2 regions of the Paenibacillus sp. FSL R7-0026 genome follow, and region 2 is predicted to be linked to the other one. Evidence: riboswitches for the same ligand, from Rfam matches in the RefSeq annotation. Region 2 holds a riboswitch; the other holds the start of a gene.
What was found. A riboswitch is a leader RNA that binds a small molecule or an ion and turns the genes downstream of it on or off. The one in region 2 is predicted to bind glycine.
Positions count from the first base shown of each region.

Region 1: linked by a shared signal. The riboswitch ahead of sdaAB (L-serine ammonia-lyase, iron-sulfur-dependent subunit beta) and the one ahead of gcvT (glycine cleavage system aminomethyltransferase GcvT) in region 2 are both predicted to bind glycine.

Region 1 is NZ_JBBORG010000001.1:513,720-525,842, forward strand. Features, by position in the region: gene MKY44_RS02485 (arsenic transporter) at 1-481, shown strand, start outside; gene MKY44_RS02490 (phosphate ABC transporter substrate-binding protein) at 1,048-1,974, shown strand; gene pstC (phosphate ABC transporter permease subunit PstC) at 2,090-3,025, shown strand; gene pstA (phosphate ABC transporter permease PstA) at 3,028-3,915, shown strand; gene pstB (phosphate ABC transporter ATP-binding protein PstB) at 3,928-4,683, shown strand; gene MKY44_RS02510 (phosphotransferase enzyme family protein) at 4,878-5,894, shown strand; glycine riboswitch at 6,250-6,375, shown strand; glycine riboswitch at 6,380-6,515, shown strand; gene sdaAB (L-serine ammonia-lyase, iron-sulfur-dependent subunit beta) at 6,627-7,316, shown strand; gene sdaAA (L-serine ammonia-lyase, iron-sulfur-dependent, subunit alpha) at 7,306-8,244, shown strand; gene MKY44_RS02525 (YhgE/Pip domain-containing protein) at 8,508-9,722, shown strand; gene MKY44_RS02530 (PadR family transcriptional regulator) at 9,777-10,289, shown strand; gene MKY44_RS02535 (alpha-glycosidase) at 10,424-12,123, opposite strand, start outside.
Region 2 is NZ_JBBORG010000001.1:4,997,555-5,009,677, forward strand. Features, by position in the region: gene MKY44_RS21845 (PTS mannitol transporter subunit IICB) at 1-1,284, opposite strand, end outside; gene gcvH (glycine cleavage system protein GcvH) at 1,704-2,096, opposite strand; glycine riboswitch at 2,440-2,562, shown strand; glycine riboswitch at 2,566-2,667, shown strand; gene gcvT (glycine cleavage system aminomethyltransferase GcvT) at 2,885-4,021, shown strand; gene gcvPA (aminomethyl-transferring glycine dehydrogenase subunit GcvPA) at 4,018-5,373, shown strand; gene gcvPB (aminomethyl-transferring glycine dehydrogenase subunit GcvPB) at 5,508-6,947, shown strand; gene ptsP (phosphoenolpyruvate--protein phosphotransferase) at 7,734-9,446, opposite strand; gene MKY44_RS21875 (HPr family phosphocarrier protein) at 9,439-9,714, opposite strand; gene ptsG (glucose-specific PTS transporter subunit IIBC) at 9,792-11,843, opposite strand.

The DNA of each region.
Region 1 (12,123 bases), 4.5 Mb from region 2:
TCTGAAACGGGTAATCAAGGAAGCGCCATGGTCGATTGTGGTGTTCTCGGTGGGCATGTATATCGTCGTATATGGACTGCGTAATGCAGGGTTAACGGATCATCTGAGCCGCTGGCTGGATGCCATAGCAGAGCATGGTCTACTGGCTGCTTCGCTCGGGATGGGCATCATCGCTGCTGTATTATCATCGGTGATGAACAACCTGCCGACCGTGTTGATTAACCTGCTAGCCATCCAGGGCGCACATACCGAAGGTATCATTCAGGAAGCATTGATCTATGCCAATGTCATTGGTTCTGACCTGGGTCCCAAAATGACCCCGATTGGATCACTTGCCACATTGCTGTGGCTGCACGTGTTATCCCGCAAAGGTGTGAAGATCACATGGGGGTATTATTTCAAAGCAGGCATCATCCTGACGATTCCGACATTGTTGATTACCCTAGCCGGGTTGGCATTGTGGTTATGGATTCTGGGTTAGTAAAATTAGATTTTACATTAAGTATTAATAGATAATTCTGTTGTAATGTAAAAGGCTGCTCTCACAGCCGGTGCTAAGCACTTGCAGCGAGGCAGTTTTTTTCTGCTTTTGTACCTTCTATAGAAGAAACAGATTTTCTTTCTGTATTAAAGAATCAACAAAGAATTTACACAAGGCCAGCCTTTTATAGGGCTGGCCTTCTTTTTTGCCATCTCCCAGGCAGGAGATTGAAATGCCTGAGATCCAACGAGCGCTGACACAGCGAAGGGAACGGAACGATTGTGGAAAAGCGAAGCGTTCGCCTTTATCCCCGGATGTATTCCTTGGAAAAAGTAAATCATATAAATCCGGGGATAACAGCGATTGAAACAACGTCCGTGCCCGCAGCGGCCACTTCAGCGCAATTTGTCTCAGATAAATTTCAATATACAGCCGATATTTTTAACATTGCGTTTACAAAACACTGATTTTAAGATGACATACCGAAACTACAATGAGTAAAGAGTTGATGGTGAACAAACAAATTCACAAAACGCCATCACTACATTGGGGGAGGAAAACAAAACATGTTTAAAAAGTTGCCGTTTATTTTGATGACCTTAACGTTCGTACTGGTTCTCGCAGCATGCGGATCGAAAAATGACGCTGGTACAGAGGGTGCCGCAAGCAATGGATCAGGAGAAGCTGCTACTGAGCTTAGCGGTAACATTCTGGCAGTCGGATCGACAGCATTGCTACCTCTGGTAGAACAAGCTGGACAGAAATTTATGGCAGTTGATGAATATAAGAACGTAACCGTTCAAGTTCAAGGTGGCGGTAGTGGTACTGGTTTGACACAAGTATCTGACGGACAAGCTACAATCGGTAACTCTGATGTATTTGCAGAAGAGAAACTGGAGGACGAAGCCAAAGTAAAAGAATTGGTTGACCATCAAGTAGCAGTAGTAGCTATGGCGCCAGTTAGCAACAAAGATGCAGGTGTAGAAGATTTGACGAAGCAACAACTGATCGACATCTTCTCCGGTAAAGTAACAAACTGGAAAGACGTTGGTGGTGCGGATCAAGCAATCGTTATTGTAAACCGTCCGAGTAGTTCCGGTACTCGTGCAACTTTCGAGAAGTATGCATTGGGTGAAAAAATGGGTGATATCCAAGGTTCCATTCAAGAAGATTCTTCAGGTAACGTAAGAAAACTGGTAGCTGAAACGCCAGGTGCTATTGGTTACCTTGCCTTGTCTTACTTGGATGACAGCTTGCAAGTTTTGAAATACGAAGGTGTAGAAGCAACAGTTGAGAACGTAGAAGCAGGAACTTATCCAGTATGGGCTTACGAGCACATGTACACAAAAGGTGAGCCTGATGCAGCAACAAAAGCATTCTTGGACTACATCTTGAGTGACGAAATTCAACAAAACGACGTGACAGAACTTGGATACATTCCAATGTCAGGTATGAAAGTAAAACGCGATGCAGCAGGTAATGTGGTTGAGTAATCTTTGAACTTGCGCATACAGCGAAAGAGGCGGACTTAGGTCCCGCCTCTTTACGCGGTTTGCTCTAAAATAATCCCATATTTTGCATTAATTCTACTATAGAAGGATGGTTGTTATGGAACAGACCGAAGGGGGAACGGTAATGAATAACAAGTTGAAACCGCGCCGGCCCTTAAAAGAGAAACATTATTGGGAAGAGTGGACGGGACGGATCTATACGTCGATTTGTGTCGTTTTCCTGATCGTTGTCATGTTTTCCATTGTTTATTTTGTAGCGTCCAAGGGACTATCGACTTTTTTCCAAAATGGAATAAGCATCAGCGAATTTCTTGGTGGGAAAACGTGGAATCCAACAGGGGAACCTGCTTTCTACGGGGCATTACCGTTCATCACAGGTTCTTTCATTACAACCTTGCTTGCAGCATTGATCGCAAGTCCGCTTGGCCTGTGTGCAGCGCTCTTCATGACAGAGATTGTTCCGGGTAAAGGCAAAAAGATCTTGCAGCCTGCGATTGAGCTCTTGTCCGGAATTCCATCCGTTGTGTACGGATTTATCGGTCTGAGTGTCATCGTACCTTTGCTTCGCAGTATCTTTGGTGGAACAGGCGTCGGGATTGCAGCCGGATGTCTTGTTCTCGCGGTAATGATTCTTCCTACGGTGACAAGTATTATGGCAGATGCATTGTCCGCGTTGCCAAAAGGATTGCGTGAATCCTCCTACGCACTGGGTGCCACTCGCTGGCAAACCATCTACCGTGTCATTATTCCAACAACTTTGCCAGCTTTGTTGACAGGTGTCGTTTTGGGTATGGCCCGTGCTTTTGGTGAGGCACTTGCTGTGCAGATGGTTATTGGTAATGCACCGCATGTTCCAACATCCTTGCTTGAATCAGCTTCAACATTAACAAGTGTAATTACACTCAGCATGGGTAACACCACGATGGGTTCTGTTCATAACAATGCACTGTGGAGTATGGCGCTTGTCCTGTTGGTGATGACCTTTGTCTTCGTCATTCTGGTTCGCCTGCTTGAAAGGAGAAACCGGGTATGAAAATGAAGGCAAAGACGGTAGATAAAATTGCAACATCCGTTATCGTTGTATTGGCTCTATTCATTGTTATTCTATTGCTCGGTCTGCTTGGATTCATCATGTATAGAGGCATTGGGCATATTAGCTGGAACTTCCTGACGAGCGCACCACAGTTGCTTAAGGGTGGCGGCGGGATTGGTCCACAGCTCTTCAACTCCGTATTCTTGCTTGTTCTGACCTTGATTGTTACCATTCCACTTGGATGGGGCGGCGGGATTTACATGGCGGAATACGCCAAACCAGGCAAGATTACCAGCTTCATTCGTCTGGTCGTTGAAGTATTGTCATCATTCCCATCCATCGTTATCGGTTTGTTTGGTCTCTTGCTGTTAGTAAATCAATTTGGTCTTGGTTTTTCCCTAATCTCGGGTGCCTTGGCTCTGGCGATCTTTAACTTGCCACTGATGGTGCGTACTACGGAGCAGGCCTTCCGGGCTGTTCCGAAGGAACAGAAAGAAGCAGGTCTGGCGCTTGGACTGTCCAAGTGGAAGATTATCACTTCGATTCTGCTACCTGTGGCATTGCCGAGTTTGATTACGGGTACGATCCTGGCATCGGGCCGGATCTTCGGTGAAGCAGCCGCGCTGATGTTCACCGCAGGTATGAGTAGTCCACCATTGGACTTTACAGATTGGAATCCGACGAGTCCAAGATCACCGCTTAATCCTTTCCGTCCGGCAGAGACACTTGCTGTTCATATCTGGAAAGTAAATAGTGAAGGTATTGGGCCAGATTCCAAAGAAGTGGCAGCAGGGGCGTCCGCCGTGCTTGTCATTCTCGTGCTGGCGTTCAATCTAAGTGCACGCTGGATCGGTCGGGTTGTATTCCGCCGCATGACAGCTTCGAAATAAGGAGGAACCAACATGGCCATACCTTTTGGTACGGAACAGTTAAGCATATATTATGGACATTTCCAGGCGGTCAAGCAGATTAGCCTGACGTTCCCTGAAGCAAGCGTAACGGCTCTTATTGGGCCGTCTGGTTGCGGTAAATCCACGTTCCTCCGGTCGCTGAACCGGATGAACGACGAGATTGCCGGTTCCCGTACAGAGGGACATATCTGGATGGACGGTAACGACCTGAATGAGCCTGGAACCGATGTAATCAAGCTTCGCCAGAAGATTGGCATGGTGTGGCAGAAGCCAAATCCTTTTCATAAGTCCATCTACAACAATATCGCGTTTGGCCCCCGCTACCGCGGTACGAAGAGTAAGAAGGCACTGGATGAAATTGTGGAAAAAAGCTTGCGCCGTGCTGCGCTCTGGGACGAAGTGAAAGACAGACTGCATGAGTCAGCTCTGTCTCTCTCTGGCGGACAACAGCAGCGCCTGTGTATCGCTCGCGCCTTGTCTGTTGAACCACAGATTCTGCTGCTCGACGAGCCGGCATCCGCACTTGACCCGGTATCTACGGGTAAAGTTGAAGAGTTGATTACCGAGCTCAAGAAGGAGTTGCGGATTGTTATTGTTACCCATAACATGCAGCAGGCGGCACGCATCTCGGATTACACAGCTTATTTCTATCTGGGAAGTATGATTGAGCACGGGGATACAGAGCATATTTTCACGAACCCGGACAATCGTCTGACGCAAGAATACATTATGGGACGTTTCGGTTAATTGGATCATGGAGTGTAACATAGAGTAATAGACAGAGAGATAAAGAAATAATAGAGACAAAAGAAAGCACAATGCCTGGACGGTTGTTCGGGGGTTGTGCTTTTTTGATTTCATTTTGGAAGAATTTGCTGTATGTAAAGCAATCATGCTACGATATTTAGTAATAAGAGAACGTTTACATTACTTTGAAGGAGATGTTGATAATCACTACGGACCAGATGTATTACGACCATATGGCAGCTCAGATTATACAGAACTACACTATTGAGAAACCTGTCGTTTCATATATTCGTCACAACGAGAATCTGACGTACCATGTCGTCGACGAAGCAAGCGGGCAGAAGTATCTGCTACGGATACACCAAGCCGCATATGCAAGTATGACAGGCATTCAGCATACGCTTCCTGCGCTGGAGGCAGAGATGAACCTGCTTCATGAGTTAAATGCAACGACAGCATTGCGCGTGCAACATCCGGTACGGAATGTATCGGGAGAGTGGGTAACGGTATGGACAAATGAGGAAGGGAAAGAGATTTGTTGTACGGTACTGGAGTGGATTGAGGGTAGGGACATCCAGCAGGGAGAACGCCTGACAACAGAGCAGATCTATGATCTTGGGGCACAACTGCAGATGCTTCATCAATATGGGCGTGAGCAGAATCAGACAGATCGAACAAAGGTGCGGCCGGCATATGGCAACATCTATGAGAACTTGGTCATGCTAGGGCAGCTAGAGGAAGGCGTCCGACTGGGGATTTTTACAACGGAAGACTTCGATCTGCTTCGTGAGACGTTTGAGAACATTAATGAGCAGTTAGAAACATACCAGCATCACGCAGGGACATGGGGGATCATTCATGGGGATATTACTCGCAACAATCTGCTGATAACGGAGCAGGGAATTTCCATGATTGATTTTTGTCTACACGGTTATGGTTATTATCTTTTTGATGCCGGAGGGGCAGCACTTATGTTCAATCGGGAGGAACGTGACATATTCTTATCCGGTTATACCCAACAGATCGCGCCACTGACGGATCGTGATATTCGATTAATGGAAGGGTTCATGTTGATCTTTACACTGGGTTATTATGCCTTTCAGATGGCGAATGAGTCGAGGCACGAATGGATGAAAGATCGCATGCCGAAGCTATGCAGCAAGTATTGCCGACCTTATGTACAGAACAAGAGCATCTTCTACGAACTGTGATTTATAATCCAGATGTGCAGACTCGGATGGGCTACTGAGTAGTGCGGTTCAAAATAGATGGTTGCCTGAATACCCGAACGGTTTCGTGGACAATATCATAAATAGTAGTGAGCACATCATTGATTGAAGTAGAACGAAATAACCTGTTTAAAAGATCTTTTTATCGCATTAATGTAATGAAAGCTGACAAAATATTCTGGTTTTCCTTGGTTCAATAGGAAATGATGGATATACACCCAAAGAAATCGTCAAGTTTGTTGACACTGATCTTCCGGTCGATTAATCTTAATGAAGAAGAAATGAATGACTTCCATGACTGTTCTGACATAAGCTCAGAATGGTTCCATACGGCGGATGATAACGAGCGGGAGAGACCTGGGTTAGCCAAACAAAATGGCTAGTAGTTCAGGCACCGAAGGAGCAAGCTGCTGCGCACCCGGCGCAGTGGTTAATCTCTCAGGTAAATGTACCATCGTTGGACGCAACTCTGGAGAGTGCGCGAACTGCGCCACCCAAGGGGTATATGATCAGTCAGCCCGGTGAACTTGTCTGTAATCGCAGGCAATGCACCTTGTCATCAGACACTGCTGATCGTGAAACTCTCAGGTATCGAGGACAGAGAGAGGGCCTGAGGCCTTCTTCTGTCCTTTTTTGATGTCATCATTCAGTAAATAAGGAACAATGTGGATCAGATTCTGGATGGAAATGACGAATACAATTGGAGGGTTACAAGTGCGATTTAAAGATGTTTTTTCAATTATTGGTCCGTCGATGACGGGGCCTTCAAGTTCACATACAGCTGGAGCGGCAAGGTTAGGGAGAATTGCTCGACAGTGGCTAGGATGTACGCCAGATCGTGCTCGGCTGACGTTGTACGGTTCATTCGCTGACACGTATCAGGGGCACGGAACAGATCTGGCACTGATCGGCGGTCTGCTGGATTATGTCACAGACGATCCGCGTATCCCGGATGCAGAGCAATACGCAGAGGAAGCGGGCATGGAGGTTGAGTTTTATACAAGTGGCCTGCCTGCTCCTCATCCAAATACGGTCAAAATTGAGTTGTGGCATGGAGAACGTGCCTGCTCCTTGATTGGTGCATCCATTGGTGGTGGAAGCGTATCGGTGCATTCGATGAATGATTTTCGTGTTCAGATTAGTGGTGAGTTCCCGACACTCGTTCTGCGACATGCAGACAAAGCAGGGGTGCTTGCGTCGGTAACGTCCACGATCAGTTCATCGGGGGTTAACATCGGCTATATGCAGGTGGACCGGAAAGCCCGTGATGGCGAAGCACTGACTGCGATGGAGATGGACGGTGTGCCTAATCCTGATATGCTCAAGCGTCTAAGGGAGCTGGACCATGTGTTAGACATTCGTGTCATAGATTTGAAGAGAGGAGTTGATTCGGATGCGGTTTAAACATTTGCACGAACTGAATACGATCTGTACAGCGGAATCCAAAACCATTGCTCAGCTGATGATCGAGGAGCAAGTTCAGGAGACCAATACACCGGAAGCGGATGTTGTGCAGCAGATGTCAGAATATTATCAGGTGATGAAGGAAGCGGTACGCAAAGGGTTAACGGAAGATACGACATCACGCAGTGGACTAACAGGTGGAGACGGTAAAAAATTGGCCGAGTACATTCGCAAAGGTGAGACTTGTTCAGGAGATGCTTCCGCACTTGCCATGGCGTATGCCCTGTGTGTATCTGAAGTGAATGCCTCCATGGGTCGGATCGTGGCAACACCAACAGCCGGTTCCTGCGGCATTATCCCCGGTGTGTTTATCAGTTCACAGGAGCGGTTTGGTTGGACGGACGAACATTTGGTGAACGGGTTGTTCTGTGCGGGAGCGATTGGTTATGTTATTGCCAACAATTCATTTATCTCCGGTGCCGAAGGTGGCTGTCAGGCGGAAGTGGGTTCCGCGATCGGCATGGCTGCGGGTTCCATGGTTGAACTGCGTGGAGGTACACCGGAACAGGTCGTTCATGCCGTTGGTTTGGCGTTAAAAAATACACTGGGCCTTATCTGCGATCCGGTGGCAGGCCTTGTTGAAATTCCGTGCATCGTCCGTAATGGACTGGGTGCAGTTACGGCGCTGGCTGCGGCTGACATGGCCTTGGCCGGAGTGCGTAGTGCTATTCCGTCAGATGAAGTCATCGACGTCATGCTGGAAGTAGGCAGTGCGATGCCTAGCCGTCACCGGGAGACAGCCCAGGGCGGGTTGGCCCAGACGCCAACCGGCCGCAAAATGATGCAGAAGTTGGCTAAACCAAAGGCAAAGCGTGCCGAGCCTGAGCCGGAGTCTCCTGCTGAAAATGACGTAGAACCTAAGGCATAAATAGGATGGATATGAATTAAATCTAACGCTAACTCGTGAAACCTTGAGCCTTGATTATTAAAGGTGAAGAAGAGCTCATTACTTGATACGAAAAGCCGATACAAACCTTCCTGGTGAAGAGATGTATCGGCTTTTTTGTCTTTTTCCAACGAAGAAAAACAAAAAAACATTGACGACATATATATCGTATTGATATATTAACTACTGTCATATATCGATACGATATATATGAGAGCGAAACAAAATTAAAGGAGATGGATAGAATGAAAGGTATTTTCCAGACGAGTCTACTGTTTTTGAAAAACGGAGCCACCATTGTAGGTTTAATTACGGCCGTGCTGTTCCAGGTGTTTTTTAATATCATCTGGCTTAGTGGATACGATCAGGTTAACGAAAGAATGACTCAGTTGGCTGTCACCATCGTGAATGAAGACGGGGTAGCGGCTGAACCGGTGGCCAAGTCTTTGGCGGCAGGTCTGAATTTCGAGATCAAACCATCTGAATCAATGCAAGAAGCAAGACAGATGTTAACGGATCGGGATGTGTACATGATTATTGAGATTCCATCCGGATTCATGCAGCAGGCAGAAGACTTGTCGAAGCCGATGACAGTGAAGTATGTGATGAACGAATCAAACGTGGCTACCGTGAAAAGTGTGATGCAGAACGTAGCTGCACAAGTTACAGCCACATTGAATCGTGAAGTACAAGAGAATGGCATTCGCGGAGTGCTGAATCAGTCCGGTATGACTGCTGATCAGTCCGATGCGCTGGCGCTGGGGTTGTCTTCACGCGTGGAGGCAGAGGTGGAGCGACTGAATCCTGTTGATAATTTTGCTTTCTCCATGGTACCGATGTTGATTGTAACGGCTACGTTTACCGGAGCGATGTTGCTTGGCATGAATCTGCAAAAGGTTTCTGGAGAACTGAGTGGCAGGGCAGGGAAATGGGAGCGCTTCTGGGCGCGTAACATCGTGAATGTTGGTGCGGCATTTATCGTTTCGCTTGTTGGATCGGGGATGATGCACGTTATGGGGGTATCCTCAGCAGATGGTTGGTTAATGTTATGGCTGTTCCAGTTGCTGGTCACCATATCTTTTATACTCATGGCTCAGTTGAGCTTGTTGTTGCTTGGCAATGCTGGGGCTTGGTTAAACAGTGCGCTGTTGCCTCTGCTGATGTTGTCCTCGGGCTCAACAATTCCGCGCGATGTAATGTCTGAGTTCTACCAAGGGATCGGTCATTATCTACCGGCGACCTATGCGGTAGAGGGGATGACGAACCTTGTGCTTGGGGGAAACGGGATTGGCCGGGATGCATTGTTTCTTGGGGTAATCGGAGTTACAACGCTGACTCTGGGTGCTTTTAGCATCTGGATCAGACGTTCCAACCCGGCAATCTCTGAACCTCGGAGGGAGAAACAGCCTGCTACTGTACCTGCTGCTCTGGAAGCATCCGTGTCTTCATCCGATCATTGAATATGGGGGGCTGATTGTGATACGTTAAGAGGAATGGAAAGGAGCGGTGCACCGATGAACACGCAGCATGTCATCCTCGGAATACTGCACAATCAGCCATGTTCGGGTTATGAGATCAAGCAGTACTTTGAACAATATTTTTCATTTTTCTTTGATGCCAGCTTTGGCACCATATATCCTACACTCGCGAAGATGGAGAAGTCAGGGTTGCTCACGAAGGAATCGGTGAGGCAGGAAGGGAAACCCGACAAGAACGTGTACTCATTGACTCCGGAGGGAGCAGCACAGTTTCACGCCTACCTGATGAGTCCCCTGGAAGACGAGGTGTTCCGTTCTGATTTTCTGATGCGGTTGTATTTCGGAGAGTTGGCGGATGAGAATACTGTAACGGGGTGGATTTCAACAGAGTTGAAACGCAAGGAATTGTTATATGACAAGCTTCAGCGTCAGATGAAGGAGTTTGGCGAACACATTTCGCCTTCACAACGGTTGTGCATGCAAGTGGGACTTGTGCAATATGAAGCCACCATTCAATTGCTCAAGGAACAACTGGATCAGCCGGAGTAATCCCATGATAGTGATTGATATGCGAAATAGGCGCTCCACAGATCAGGAACAGATCTGTGAGCGCCTATTTCGTTTGATATGCCGATGAATTAAATAGACTCCTGTCTTGCATATGAGCAAGTGTAACTTGATATTTATGTGAGACTAGTACTCAGTACGGCATATCCATACGCGGGCAATTCAATGGCGAGTACGCCATCTTCCTTGGCAGTACGATGGTTTCCGCCGAATAACTCGGTCCATTCCTCGTCACCAGCCTCCAGCTCGACAATAGCCGTCTCCTCTGATCGATTGAACAGAACCAAAAGGCGTTCCTCCTCATTTTGTCGCTCAAATACCAGTTGGCTGCCATCGGGACGAGCCTGCAGGAAACGAACGGTGCCTTCTGCACGCAGGGCAGGATGAGCATGACGCAGGGAGATCAGTTTCTGATAAAAGTCGAACAGCTCTCGGTCCTGCTTCGCTTCATCCCATTCCATGCATTTACGGCAGCCCGGATCATGTTCGCCGTCCATGCCAATCTCATCTCCGTAATAGATGCACGGAGCGCCCATGTAACTGAACTGAAATAACGCAGCCAGCTTCATCTTGCGCTGGTCGCCTTCACACAGCGTAAGCAGTCGCGGGGTATCGTGACTGTCCAGCAAGTTAAACGCCACTTCGCTGGCCTGAAGCGGATAACGGGACAACTGTCGCCCGATGGAGTTTGCGAACTGTTCGGCGTGCATTGTATTTTTCACAAAAAAAGCATTCACGGCATCGGTAAACGGATAGTTCATGGAAGCATCGAACTGGTCGCCTTGCAGCCAGGAAGAAGACTCGTTCCATACTTCGCCCAGAATATAGGCATCCGGATTAGCGGCTTTGACTACACGGCGGAAATCACGCCAGAATGCATCGTCCACTTCGTCTGCCACATCCAGCCGCCATCCGTCCGCGCCCACTTCCTTGATCCAGTACTCAGCAACCTCCAGCAGATAAGCCTTCACCTCGGCATTTTCCGTATTCAGCTTTGGCATGTGCGCTTCGAATCCGAAGGTCTCATACGTTGGAATGCCGTCCTTCACGTCCAGCGGGTATTCGTGTACATGGAACCAGTCCTTGTATTTGGATTGTTCTCCGTTCTTCTGTACATCCACAAACGGCGCAAATGTCTTCCCGGAATGGTTGAACACAGCATCCAGAAGTACGCGAATTCCACGTGCATGGCACAGCTCGACCAGTCGTTTCACGGTATCTGCGTCACCAAAGTGACGATCTACCCGCAGGTAGTCTTCGGTATCGTATTTGTGATTGGTGGTGGCTTCAAAGATGGGTGTGAAGTAGATCGCATTAATGCCAAGATCGCTGATGTAATCCAGATGGTCGATCACGCCCTGAAGGTCACCGCCGAAGAAATTGAAAGGTGTCGGCTCGCCGCCCCACGGCTCTACCTTTTCCGGACTAATATCCGGGTTGCCGTTGGCGAATCGTTCAGGGAAAATCTGATAGAACACCGCATCCTTAACCCATGCAGGGGGTGTGAATACAGCTCCGGCATGAATATAGGGGAACTGGAACATACGACCCGGATCGTCCGGTTCTTCTTCCTGGAAGTCCGTCTCGGTCATCCAGATCTGTTCGTCTCCGTTTTTGAGCAGAAAAGAGTACTTCAGTCGGTGGTAGGGAGGTTTCACTTCACCCTCGAAGTAATCGAACATGGAGTCAGAGGTGAACTTCGTTAAGGGAACCAGCGCTTTGGTTGCATCCCACGCATATTTATCCCCAGTCAGGGCATGTACCTCGGTCAGATCATTCTTTTTGGCACGCAAACGCAGATGGATTGTATCTTGGT
Region 2 (12,123 bases):
AACGTCAATCCCCTCTGCCTTCATCTTCTTGCGCAGAATGGAAGCACCCATGGCACTCGACCCCATGCCTGCATCACAGGAGAAAACAATTTTCTTCACGTCTGTTTTGACGGTAGAAGAAGCCATATCTGCGGCTCTGTCTGCTTCATGTTGGTTAGCCGTAATGCCAGCGTTTGGAACGGTTCCTTGACTCTTCATATCTTTCATCCGACTGGATGCGGACTCCAGATCTTCGTCCTTTTGTTTACCCGTTTTCAGTAACACTGCTGCTACCAGGAAGGAAACGACAGCTGCTACAAGCACCCCTGCAAGCATCGGCAGGTATCCACCTTTTGGTGTTAAGAGGAAATACGCGATAATACTACCCGGTGATGGTGCTGAAACAAGTCCTGCTCCAGTGAGCATGAATGTTAATGTACCTGCGACGCCACCCGCAATTGCGGCAAGAATCAGAATCGGTCTCATCAGAATGTAAGGGAAGTAGATCTCATGAATTCCCCCGAAGAAATGAATGATTACGGCACCCGGTGCAGAAGATTTGGCCATTCCGCGTCCGAAGAAACAGTAAGCAAGCAAGATACCAAGTCCTGGACCCGGATTCGATTCAAGCATGTATAATACGGATTGCCCTAATTCTCTCGCTTGATCTGTTGCAATTGGTGTCAGAATCCCGTGGTTGATTGCATTGTTCAGGAACAATACTTTACCTGGTTCAATGATTAGGTTGACCAGCGGCAGCAAACCAAGATTCATTAAGCCTTGTACCCCGGCAGATAATACTTTGCTAATTGCTTCTACAGCAGGCCCGATGCCCAGTAGCGCAAAAATCCCCAAGATCCCGCCAATAATACCGGCTGAGAAGTTGTTAACCAGCATTTCAAATCCGGCTCTAATTTTACCTTCAATCGATTTATCGAATTTTTTGATAATCCATGCGGCCAGTGGTCCGGCAATCATGGCACCGAGGAACATCGGAATATCACTACCCACGATGACCCCTATGGTCATAATGGCACCCACGACACCACCACGCTGACCATGCACCATCGTACCCCCGGTGTAACCAATTAACAGTGGCAGCAAATATTTGATCATCGGATCAACTAGCTGTGCAAGCGTCTCGTTAGGGAACCAGCCTGTTGGAATGAACAGAGCCGTAATTAATCCCCAGGCGATGAATGCGCCCATATTCGGCATGACCATACCACTCAGGAATCGGCCAAAACGCTGAACACCTACCCGTAGCCCACCTTTGGAATTGGACGATTGGTCCAAATTACTCATTGTATTATCCTCCTTGGATCAAGTGATTATGATTTATGAAAGGGGTATCATTTCTCCCCTGCTGTAATCCTAAGCGAGAATGCTCTCCTGTTCAATCAAATGAAAGCGTACTTTCGTCATGAACAATGATGACAACATTAGGTTATGTAATCGTTTTAATTGATGCATAATGGCTAAATCCATTGGTACACAAGGCTTTTCTTGCCTATGACTTTTATCATTTCCAGAATCATTTTCTAACCTATAGCTTGGTCCAATCAGGTGATTTACATCCACAATCTGCTTCAATCCACATTCAAAACCATTCTTGGAAAGCACAAAAAACCTGTGCAAGCATCCGGCTCACACAGGTCGAAACAATATGAAGCTCATTTCATTTGGTTATAAAATATATGTTAATAAGTACAAGTTCGTTGATGCTATTCTTCCGTATGTTTACGATATGCGTCTGCATTCATCAATGTAGACAATGCTGCTGTCAGATCTCCCTCAACACGGATCTCAATCATCCAGCCTTCCTCGTAAGGAGAGCTGTTCACAAGTTCAGGGGAGTCCTGCAACGAATCATTCACTGCAATAATTGAACCTGTGACGGGAGAGAACAAGTCCGACACCGTTTTGACCGATTCGATCGTTCCAATGCTGTCCTCTGCTTTTACATTGGTTTCAAGGTCAGGCAATTCCACAAACACAATGTCACCCAGCTGATGCTGCGCGAACTCGGTAATGCCAATACGTACAGTATCCTCCCCTACGGTTTGCACCCATTCGTGCTCTTCACTGTACAGGAAATCACTTTTCAATTCGCTCATCGATATCCGCCTCGCTTTTCATTAATGAGTACATGCGTTCTTTGACCTTAACCTTTTTCCCAGAACATAGCGTATGATATTTTTGAATCAAATGTCAAGATACCTCACAATTTATTTATTGAACACCTCTAAATCCTGTAACCGGATTACACTCTTTCTTCATATACTGGTGAATATTAGAATAGTAAGCGCAGTCTTTATAAATATACGAACGATAACATTAAAAATAAATTAAATATTCGGTTTTTAATCATTATCTATGATATCGTTCTTGACATCGGCAGTGGATTCACGTTTTAATGAGAGGAGTAAATGTGTTTATTGGACTATGTTATACCCGCGGATGAATGTAAAGGGAGAGATTACCCGTGACACCCGATTCGGGATGTACATGAGGTAACGCCGAAGGAGTAAACCACCGATAAGCGGGGGTGAATCTCTCAGGCAAAAGGACTTTTACGGGACGCAACTCTGGAGAGCATCTATTCGCCCTGAGCGGGCGTTATGATCACCCAAGGGGAAACCTGCTGCACTAATGCGGCGGGGTAACTCTCAGGTACAAGGGACAGAGCCTTAGAATACAGCGTGCTACTTGGCATGCCGATTCTTTGGCCTGTCCTTTTCCTTTTTCCCAAAAAACGAAAAACAGGATGTAGAACGGCGCTGCCATAGCTGCCCTTACCATACTTATGTGATGAAAATATCTAGCTGAAAATTTAAAAATACCCTGGTTCATTGATCCACGATTGTATATCCGGCCGGCTGACGGCCTATGACGAGGTGATTTGATGTCCGATTTGCTTAGAACACCACTCTTCCCACTGTATCAGCAATACGAAGGTGTACGGTGCATTGATTTTGGAGGCTGGGAGCTTCCGGTACAATTTAGCGGAATCCAGAAAGAACATGAAGCGGTACGCGAGCGTGCTGGACTGTTCGATGTATCCCATATGGGCGAATTCACAGTACAGGGTGAGCAGGCTGAAGCGTTTTTGCAACAAATGATGACCAATGATGTGACCACGCTGGTTCCCGGTCAAGCCCAGTACACCCTGATGTGTTATCCAGATGGCGGTGTGGTGGATGATCTGCTCGTGTATAAGCTGGAAGATCAGCATTATATGCTCGTCGTTAACGCCTCCAATATCGACAAGGATTGGGCATGGCTGCAAGAGCACTTGATCCCTGGCGTGAGCATGACCAATGATTCGGAGCAGACAGCGCTGCTCGCCTTGCAAGGTCCACTGGCTGTAGACATTATCGGGAAAGTTACAGATACGGATGTAAGCTCGATTGAACCGTTTCGTTTTGTGCAGGATGCCGAAGTATGTGGAGTAAAGTTGCTGTTGTCCCGTACCGGTTATACCGGTGAAGATGGCTTTGAACTATATGTTCCTGCAGACCAGGCTGCTGCGGTGTGGAATGGATTAATGCAAGCTGGTGAAGGTTACGGACTCGTACCAACCGGACTTGGTGCCCGGGATACGCTGCGCTTTGAAGCGAGGCTCCCCCTGTATGGACAGGAATTGTCGGCAACCATCTCTCCGCTCGAAGCTGGCGTTGGCATGTTTGTGAAGCTGAATGCCGGACCTTTCATCGGACACGAAGCCTTGTTACAGCAAAAAACTGACGGGCCTGCTCGCAAACTGGTCGGCATCGAAGTGCTGGAGCGTGGTATTCCTCGCCCCCACTATCCGATTTATGCCGACGGCGTACAGATTGGTGAAGTGACAACAGGCACGCAATCACCTACATTGAAGCGTAATCTGGGGCTTGCCCTCATCGACAGCAAATACGCTGCGCTGGGAACCCCGCTTGAGATTGAGATCCGCGGCAAGAAACTAAAAGCCGAGGTCGTGAAGACCCCTTTTCATAAACGGACACGTACGTCAAAGACACCTACTCAAGGAGCTGATCAAGCATGAGCAAGCACCGTTACATTCCCATGACCGAGCAAGATCAGAGCGCCATGCTCGCAACCATCGGTGTGGATACGCTGGAGGATCTGTTCCAGGACATTCCAAAAGAGATTCGTTATCAGGGCGAGCTGCCCGTGTCCTCCAAACTCGATGAATATGCGCTGACACGTCACATGTCCAAACAAGCTGGCGCCAACGCCAATTTCGAAACACACGCCAGCTTCCTCGGCGCAGGTATATACGATCATCATGTTCCTTCCGTCATCAATCATGTCATTTCCCGTTCCGAGTTCTACACTGCCTACACACCTTATCAGCCTGAGATCAGCCAAGGTGAACTACAGGCCATTTTCGAATTTCAATCCTACATCTGTGAATTAACCGGTATGGCTGTAGCCAATGCCAGTATGTATGACGGTGCAACAGCCTTTGCGGAAGCGGGTAATCTGGCCGCAGCAGCAACACGTCGCAAACAGCTTATCGTATCCCGTACCGTTCATCCGGAAGCCCGTCAGGTATTACAGGCATATGCGCACGGATTAAGTCTGGAGATTGTCGAGATTGGTTATAAGGATGGCGTCACTGATTGGGATGCCCTGCAAGCCGCCTTATCGGACGATACCGCTGCTGTCATGATCCAGAGCCCGAACTTCTTTGGTGCTGTGGAAAATGTGAAGCAGGCTGCCGACCTCGTGCATGCATACAAGGGCCTGCTCGTTGTAAGTGCCAACCCGCTATCGCTGGGTCTGCTGGAAGCCCCAGGCAAGCTGGGTGCTGACATCGTTGTAGGTGATGCGCAACCCCTTGGCATCGCCGCTTCACTCGGCGGCCCGACATGCGGATATTTCGCGGTATCCCAGCATCATATGCGCCGAATTCCTGGCCGAATTGTAGGCCAGACAACCGATCGCAATGGCAAACGTGGATTTGTACTCACACTGCAAGCACGTGAGCAGCACATCCGTCGCGAAAAGGCGACATCGAATATCTGTTCCAACCAGGCTTTGCTTGCGCTTAGTGCATCTGTATATATGTCCATCATGGGTAAACAAGGCATGATTGATGTCGCGGATCTGAATCTGCAAAAGAGTCATTACACCCTGAATACATTAACTGCGATTCCTGGAGTTAGCCTTACTTTTAATGCACCAACATTTAATGAGTTTGTTATTAAGCTTCCTGAAGGAACCGACGTGGATGCTCTTCAGTTGAAACTGCTGGATGCGGGCTTTATTGGTGGGTACGAACTCGGACGTGATTATCCGGAGCTTGCCGGACATATGCTGATTGCTGTTACGGAACGGCGGACTAAGGAAGAGATTGACGAATTCGCACGAGCATTGGAGGGATCGCTGTGACTCAGGAAACGACGACAACGACAACATCGGTACAAGGACAATCGGAAACAGGTACCTCTGTCTCCACTTCGGTTCAACCTGAGACGGATACAACATTTAGTGCACAGACCTTATCTCCTGCTTCGGAACAATCATTGATTTTTGAACTCAGTAGCCCGGGACGTGTCGCTTATTCCCTGCCAGAATGTGACGTTCCTCGCCAGTCTGCCGATACGTTGATTCCCCGGGAAATGCTCCGTTCGGAAGCAGCGGCACTGCCGGAAGTGTTCGAGGTAGATGTTATTCGACACTATACTGCGCTATCCCGTCGCAACTTCGGTGTAGATAACGGATTCTACCCACTGGGCTCTTGTACAATGAAATATAATCCGAAGATCAATGAGGATGTTGCCCGTTATAACGGTTTTGCCAAAATCCATCCGTACCAGCATGAATCCAGCATTCAAGGTGCTCTTGAACTGTTATATACGTTGCAAAACGACCTTGCAGGTCTGACAGGTATGGACGCTGTGACCTTGCAACCCGCCGCTGGTGCCCATGGAGAATGGACTGGACTTATGATGATTCGTGCCTACCACGAAGGTCGTGGCGAACAACGTACCAAAGTCATCGTGCCCGATTCTTCTCACGGGACCAACCCGGCAAGTGCTACCGTTGCAGGATTTGAAACGGTGACGATTCCATCCCGCGCAGACGGACTGGTCGATCTGGACGCACTCCGTGCAGCAGTCGGTTCGGACACGGCAGCATTGATGCTGACAAACCCGAATACACTTGGTCTGTTTGAGAAAGACATTCAGGAGATTGCATCCATCGTACACCAGGCTGGTGGCTTGTTGTATTACGACGGAGCCAACTCCAATGCCATTATGGGCATTACCCGTCCGGGTGATATGGGCTTTGACGTGGTGCATTTGAACTTGCACAAAACGATGAGCACACCGCATGGCGGTGGTGGACCAGGTGCCGGACCAGTTGGTGTGAAGAATCGCCTGATTCCATTCCTGCCTAAACCAATGGTGATCAAGAATGATGATGGTATATATGCATTCGATCGTGAAGGCGATCAATCCATTGGCCGAGTGAAAGCCTACTATGGTAACTTCGGTATATTGGTACGTGCCTATGCCTACATTCGTACCTATGGACCGGAAGGATTGCGCCGTGTCTCTGAATGTGCGGTACTGAATGCCAACTATATGATGGCCCGCCTCGCACCATACTACGAGATTCCGTATCCGGGTGTATGCAAACATGAATTTGTCATGTCTGGTCGGGGTTTGAAGCAATATGGTGTACGCACACTTGACGTTGCCAAGCGATTGCTTGATTTTGGATATCACCCACCTACGGTGTACTTCCCGCTCAACGTGGAAGAATGCATCATGATCGAGCCGACAGAAACCGAAAGTAAAGAAACGTTGGATGGGTTTATTGATACGATGATACGGATTGCCAAAGAAGCGGAAGAGACACCTGAATTGGTATTGAACGCACCTTATGGCACACCGGTTACTCGACTCGATGAGACCACCGCCGCCCGCAAACCTATACTGAACTGCGCGTGCAGTTAATCAAATCATTGTTATCACGAAAGCTCTTGCTGATATTCCAATCAGCAAGAGTTTTTTGTGTTGCCTTCCCGGTCTACTGATGTCAATCTTACAGCTCACCATCCTCCTGCTAGAGCATGTCTCAAACACAGGCCAGTTATGCTCCAATGTATTCCAGCGTCCAGGCCTGGATACCCAGACTTTCGGATGCCTGTGATGGATCGTACCAAGCCAGAAGATGTTCTAACGAATCCAGGAAGTCTTATTTGGCCTCCAAGTTCAATTTTTCAATTCTTAGGAACATCAGACACGTTATTTCTCTAAACCCCCTCACAAAAATGCTAAAAATGGCTGTTTATTGAAACCTAACGTGTCTCAGATTCTTTAGATTTCTGTGGGTGCTTCAAATCCCGGAATAAGATGTCTCAGATTCCTTAGCACTGACCACCCACGCCTAATGCTCAAAGTTTAACCCCCAGTACTAATCTCTTAGCTTTCCTCTCTTAGTTCTCTGTACTTTCCCTTATGAAGTACGCATTCTCGTACTGAAGAACGCCATCTCGCAATTCAGAATACAGCGCTTTTGTCTGCTTTTGTCTGCTTTAGCCACATTCAAGCTCCCTCCAGTTCTCAGACCGAGGTTTGAAGAAGGTTTGATTACACACTAGAGTCCGAATCAAAATGTCCTGTTTATAACAAAAAAAGCCGATATCCACATGAATCGCGGATACCGGCAAAATCGCTGCATCAATGCAGCTCATTATCGGAAAAAGAAAAACCTCAAATCCGGAGGAAACCCCGGCAAAATTACGCTTTAATGCTTTGAACCAATTCAACGACTTGTTCAGCCGTTTGCATATCCAGAGCTTTAGCAGCCAGTTCCTGCATATCCGCACGGGACAGTTTGGTGATCTGACTACGAGCTGGCAGAATGGAAGTTGCGCTCATGCTGAACTCATCCAATCCAAGACCAAGCAACAATGGAATTGCTGTTTCGTCTCCTGCCATCTCACCACACATGCCAACCCATTTGCCTTCACGATGCGCTGCATCGATAACCATTTTAACCAAACGCAAAATGGCTGGGTTGTAAGGTTGGTACAGATACGCTACACGTTCGTTCATACGGTCAGCAGCCATCGTGTATTGAATCAGATCGTTCGTTCCGATACTGAAGAAATCCACTTCTTTGGCAAATTGATCCGCCAGAACTGCAGTCGAAGGAATTTCGACCATGATTCCGAGTTGAATGCTGTCAGAAACAGCAATACCTTCAGCAACCAGCTTCTCTTTCTCTTCGAGCAAGACAGCTTTTGCTTCACGGAATTCACCAAGTGTTGCGATCATTGGGAACATGACACGCAGGTTTCCATGTACGCTTGCACGCAGCAATGCACGCAATTGTGTACGGAAGATATCCAGACGGTCCAGACACAGACGAACTGCGCGGAAGCCGAGGAATGGATTCATTTCTTTTGGCAGATCCAGGTATGGAAGCTCTTTGTCTCCACCGATGTCGAGTGTACGAACAACGACAGGTTTGCCTTCCATTTTTTCCAGTACCGCTTTGTAAGCATTATACTGAATGTCTTCGGAAGGAAGCTTGTCTCTGCCCATGTACAAGAACTCGGTACGATACAGGCCTACAGCCTCGCCGCCGTTTTCCAGAACACCCGTTACATCATTTGGTGTACCGATGTTGGCTGCAAGTTCAACATGAACGTTGTCCACCGTTACCGTTGGTTCATCACGAAGTTTTCTCCACTCTGCACGTTGTGCATCATACTGTTCCTGTTTGGCACGGTATTCAGCAATAACTTCATCAGTAGGGTTAACCAGTACGTGACCATCCAGACCGTCAACAATAATCATATCGCCTTGTTTCGCTTGAGCCAAGATGTCCTTGGTTCCAACAACAGCTGGAATTTCAAGTGAGCGCGCCATGATCGCCGAGTGAGAAGTACGTCCACCAATGTTGGTTGCAAAACCTTTAACAAATTGGCGGTTCAATTGAGCTGTGTCGGAAGGTGTTAGATCCTCCGCAAGCACGATCACTTCTTCATTGATCTCAGCCGGACTCATAAAGTCAATACCAAGCAAGTGATTTAGCACACGTTTGGTAACGTCACGCATATCTGCTGCACGTTCCTGCAGGTATGCACTCTTCATGTTCTCGAACATGGAGATAAATTGCGATGCCGTTTCGTTCAAAGCAAATTCTGCATTGATCATGTCATCTGCAATTCTAGCTTTAACCGGATCAATCAGTTCCGGGTCATTAAGAATGAGCAAATGCGAAGCAAAAATCTCAGCTTTTTTCTCGCCAAGCTCTTGTAAAGTACGCTCTTTGATCGCCTCAAGCTCAGCCTGGGATTTACCCAGAGCTGAGTCGAGTTTCGCGATCTCTGCGTCAACGTCGTTGATTTGGCGTTTTTCTACAGAGTAATCAGGATGCTCCAAGATAAACGCCTTGGCGATAGCAATACCCGCCGAAGCCGCGATCCCGGAGACATTAAGCATTAATTTCGCCCAACCCTTCGTTAACCATAACGTCAGTCAAAGCTTGAAGAGCTTCAGCTTCGCCTTCGCCTTCAACGATGATGCTGATAGTGTCGCCTTGTTCCAATCCGAGGGAAAGAACACCCAGAATGGATTTCAAAGTTACTTTTTTACCGTTAGCTTCTGCAAAGGATTCTGCACCTTTGAATTTGTTTGCTGTATTAACCAGGGCTGTCGCCGGACGTGCGTGGATACCATCTTCGTCTGTAATTCTGAATGTTTGTTGCATTACAATCATCTCGCTTTCAGTAGTTTGGTTTAGGCATTGCATATATTTACAATTGCTTGCCATCGTCGTAACACTTCTTATTTTATCTCAATGATTGGCTGATCGCCAACTTTCAGCACTCCACTCTTCTTCAGAGTTACCGTGGAGCCCTCTGGCAGGTTGGTGAAAATAACTGGTGAAATGATCGAAGGAGCGTTTGCTTTGACATACTCCAGATCCACTTCCATAATCGGCTGACCTGCCGATACCAGATCACCTTCCTGTACCAGTACGTTAAAGCCTTGACCTTTCAGCTTCACCGTATTAACACCTATATGAACAAGCACTTCCTTGCCACCATCGGACATGATGCCCACGGCATGTTTGCTTGGAAATACATTAAACACTTTACCATACACAGGAGAAGTTATCGTACCATCATGTGGCAAAATTGCGAACCCATCACCTGTCATTTTCTCAGCAAAGACCGGATCAGGCACGTTTGTAATGTCCAGCAATTCACCATTGACTGGCATGACGATATCCTCAGCAACAATGCGCTCGCCTTGCTCACCTTGTGCCTTCTCCTCTTCAGGAGTTGGTTTGGCAGCTGCTGGCGTTGGTGCTGGTGTTCGTCCTGCAATAATATCCTGCATCTGAGATTTGATCGTGTCGGAACGCGTACCGAAGATGGCTTGAACATTATTACCCACTTCAAGTACACCAGATGCACCCAATTGTTTCAAACGATCTTTTTTCACATTGGATTTCTCATTAACTTCAATCCGCAAACGAGTAATACAAGCGTCCAGATGTTTGATATTTTCCTTGCCACCGAAAGCTTCGAGAATGTTATGTGGCAGGTCATCCGTTGAACCAGAGCCTCCGCCAGATTCGGTTTCAGGCGTTGCATCCTCTCGTCCAGGTGTTTTGAGATTGAATTTGCGAATGATAAACCGGAAACCGAAGTAATAGATCACCGCAAGAATCAATCCGACAATAATCACGTCCCACCAAGGTGTACGGTTCGGAATAATCCCGAAGATCAGGAAGTCAATGAACCCACCGGAGAAGGTCATACCGATCTTTACACCCAGAATTTGCATGGTCATGAAAGACAAACCTGCAAAGATACAGTGTACTGCAAACAGGATTGGTGCTACAAACAGGAACGAGAATTCAAGTGGTTCTGTGATACCTGTCAGGAACGAGGTCAGCGCAGCTGAACCCATGATACCTGCAACATACTTTTTGTGTTCCGGTCTTGCTTCATGGTACATCGCAAGTGCGGCTGCTGGCAAACCAAACATCATGAACGGGAATTTACCAACTTGGAATGTTCCCGCTGTGAGGTTCACACCATCACGCAATTGATTGAAGAAGATTTGCTGGTCACCACGAATGACATCTCCAGCTTTGTTCACGTACTCACCAAACTCAAACCAGAATGGGGAGTAGAAAATGTGGTGAAGACCAAACGGAATTAATGACCGCTCAACAACTCCGAAGATGAATGCCGACAATGTCGGGCTTGTATCTACCATGAAGTGAGATACAGCATTCAATCCATTTTGAATCGGCGGCCAGATAATCACCAGAAGCAACCCGATTAAGAGGGAAACAACCGAAGTGATAATCGGAACGAAACGTTTACCTGCAAAGAAACCGAGGTAAGACGGCAGTTCGATTTTGAAAAATCGATTGTAACACAGCGCGGCGGCAATACCTATGATTATACCTCCGAACACGCCTGTACTTAATGTTGGGATACCCAAGATGCTGGCATAACCCGGTACTTCACCGATCATTGCCGGAGTAACCCCTACTGCGGTACCCAGTGTGACGTTCATGACCAGATAACCGATGATCGCTGCGAGACCTGCAACCCCTTCGCCACCGGCCAATCCGACGGCTACACCGACAGCGAACAGCAATGCCAGATTATCAAATACGATCTGACCTGCGTTCATCATAATTGTTGCGATCGAGTTCACCCAAGGGGTGTCGAGCGCCGTTACATATTGCAAGAAATCTGGATTAACCAACATGTTACCGATTCCGAGCAGCAAACCTGCCGCAGGTAGAATGGCTACAGGCAACATGAGAGCTTTACCTACTCTTTGCAATACACCAAAAAGCTTTTTGAACATCGCGTCGTTTCTCCCTTTCGTCTAATTTATATGTTGTGATGCAAGCAAGGGAACACAAAAAAAGGCATGAATTAATAAAGTAAACTGTGCCAACCTTGGGGTATAGCATACCCTGTACAAGGAAAGAACAATCACACTTTAATTAACTCATGCCTGATCGAGTCAGTAACACGTCGCTTATGTTTATTCAGTTGCTTGATTACGGAAACCATTGTAGCACCAGTTCTAATCTATTGCAAGCCTTTACACCAAAAAAATAAATTCCGCATTCCATCACTGG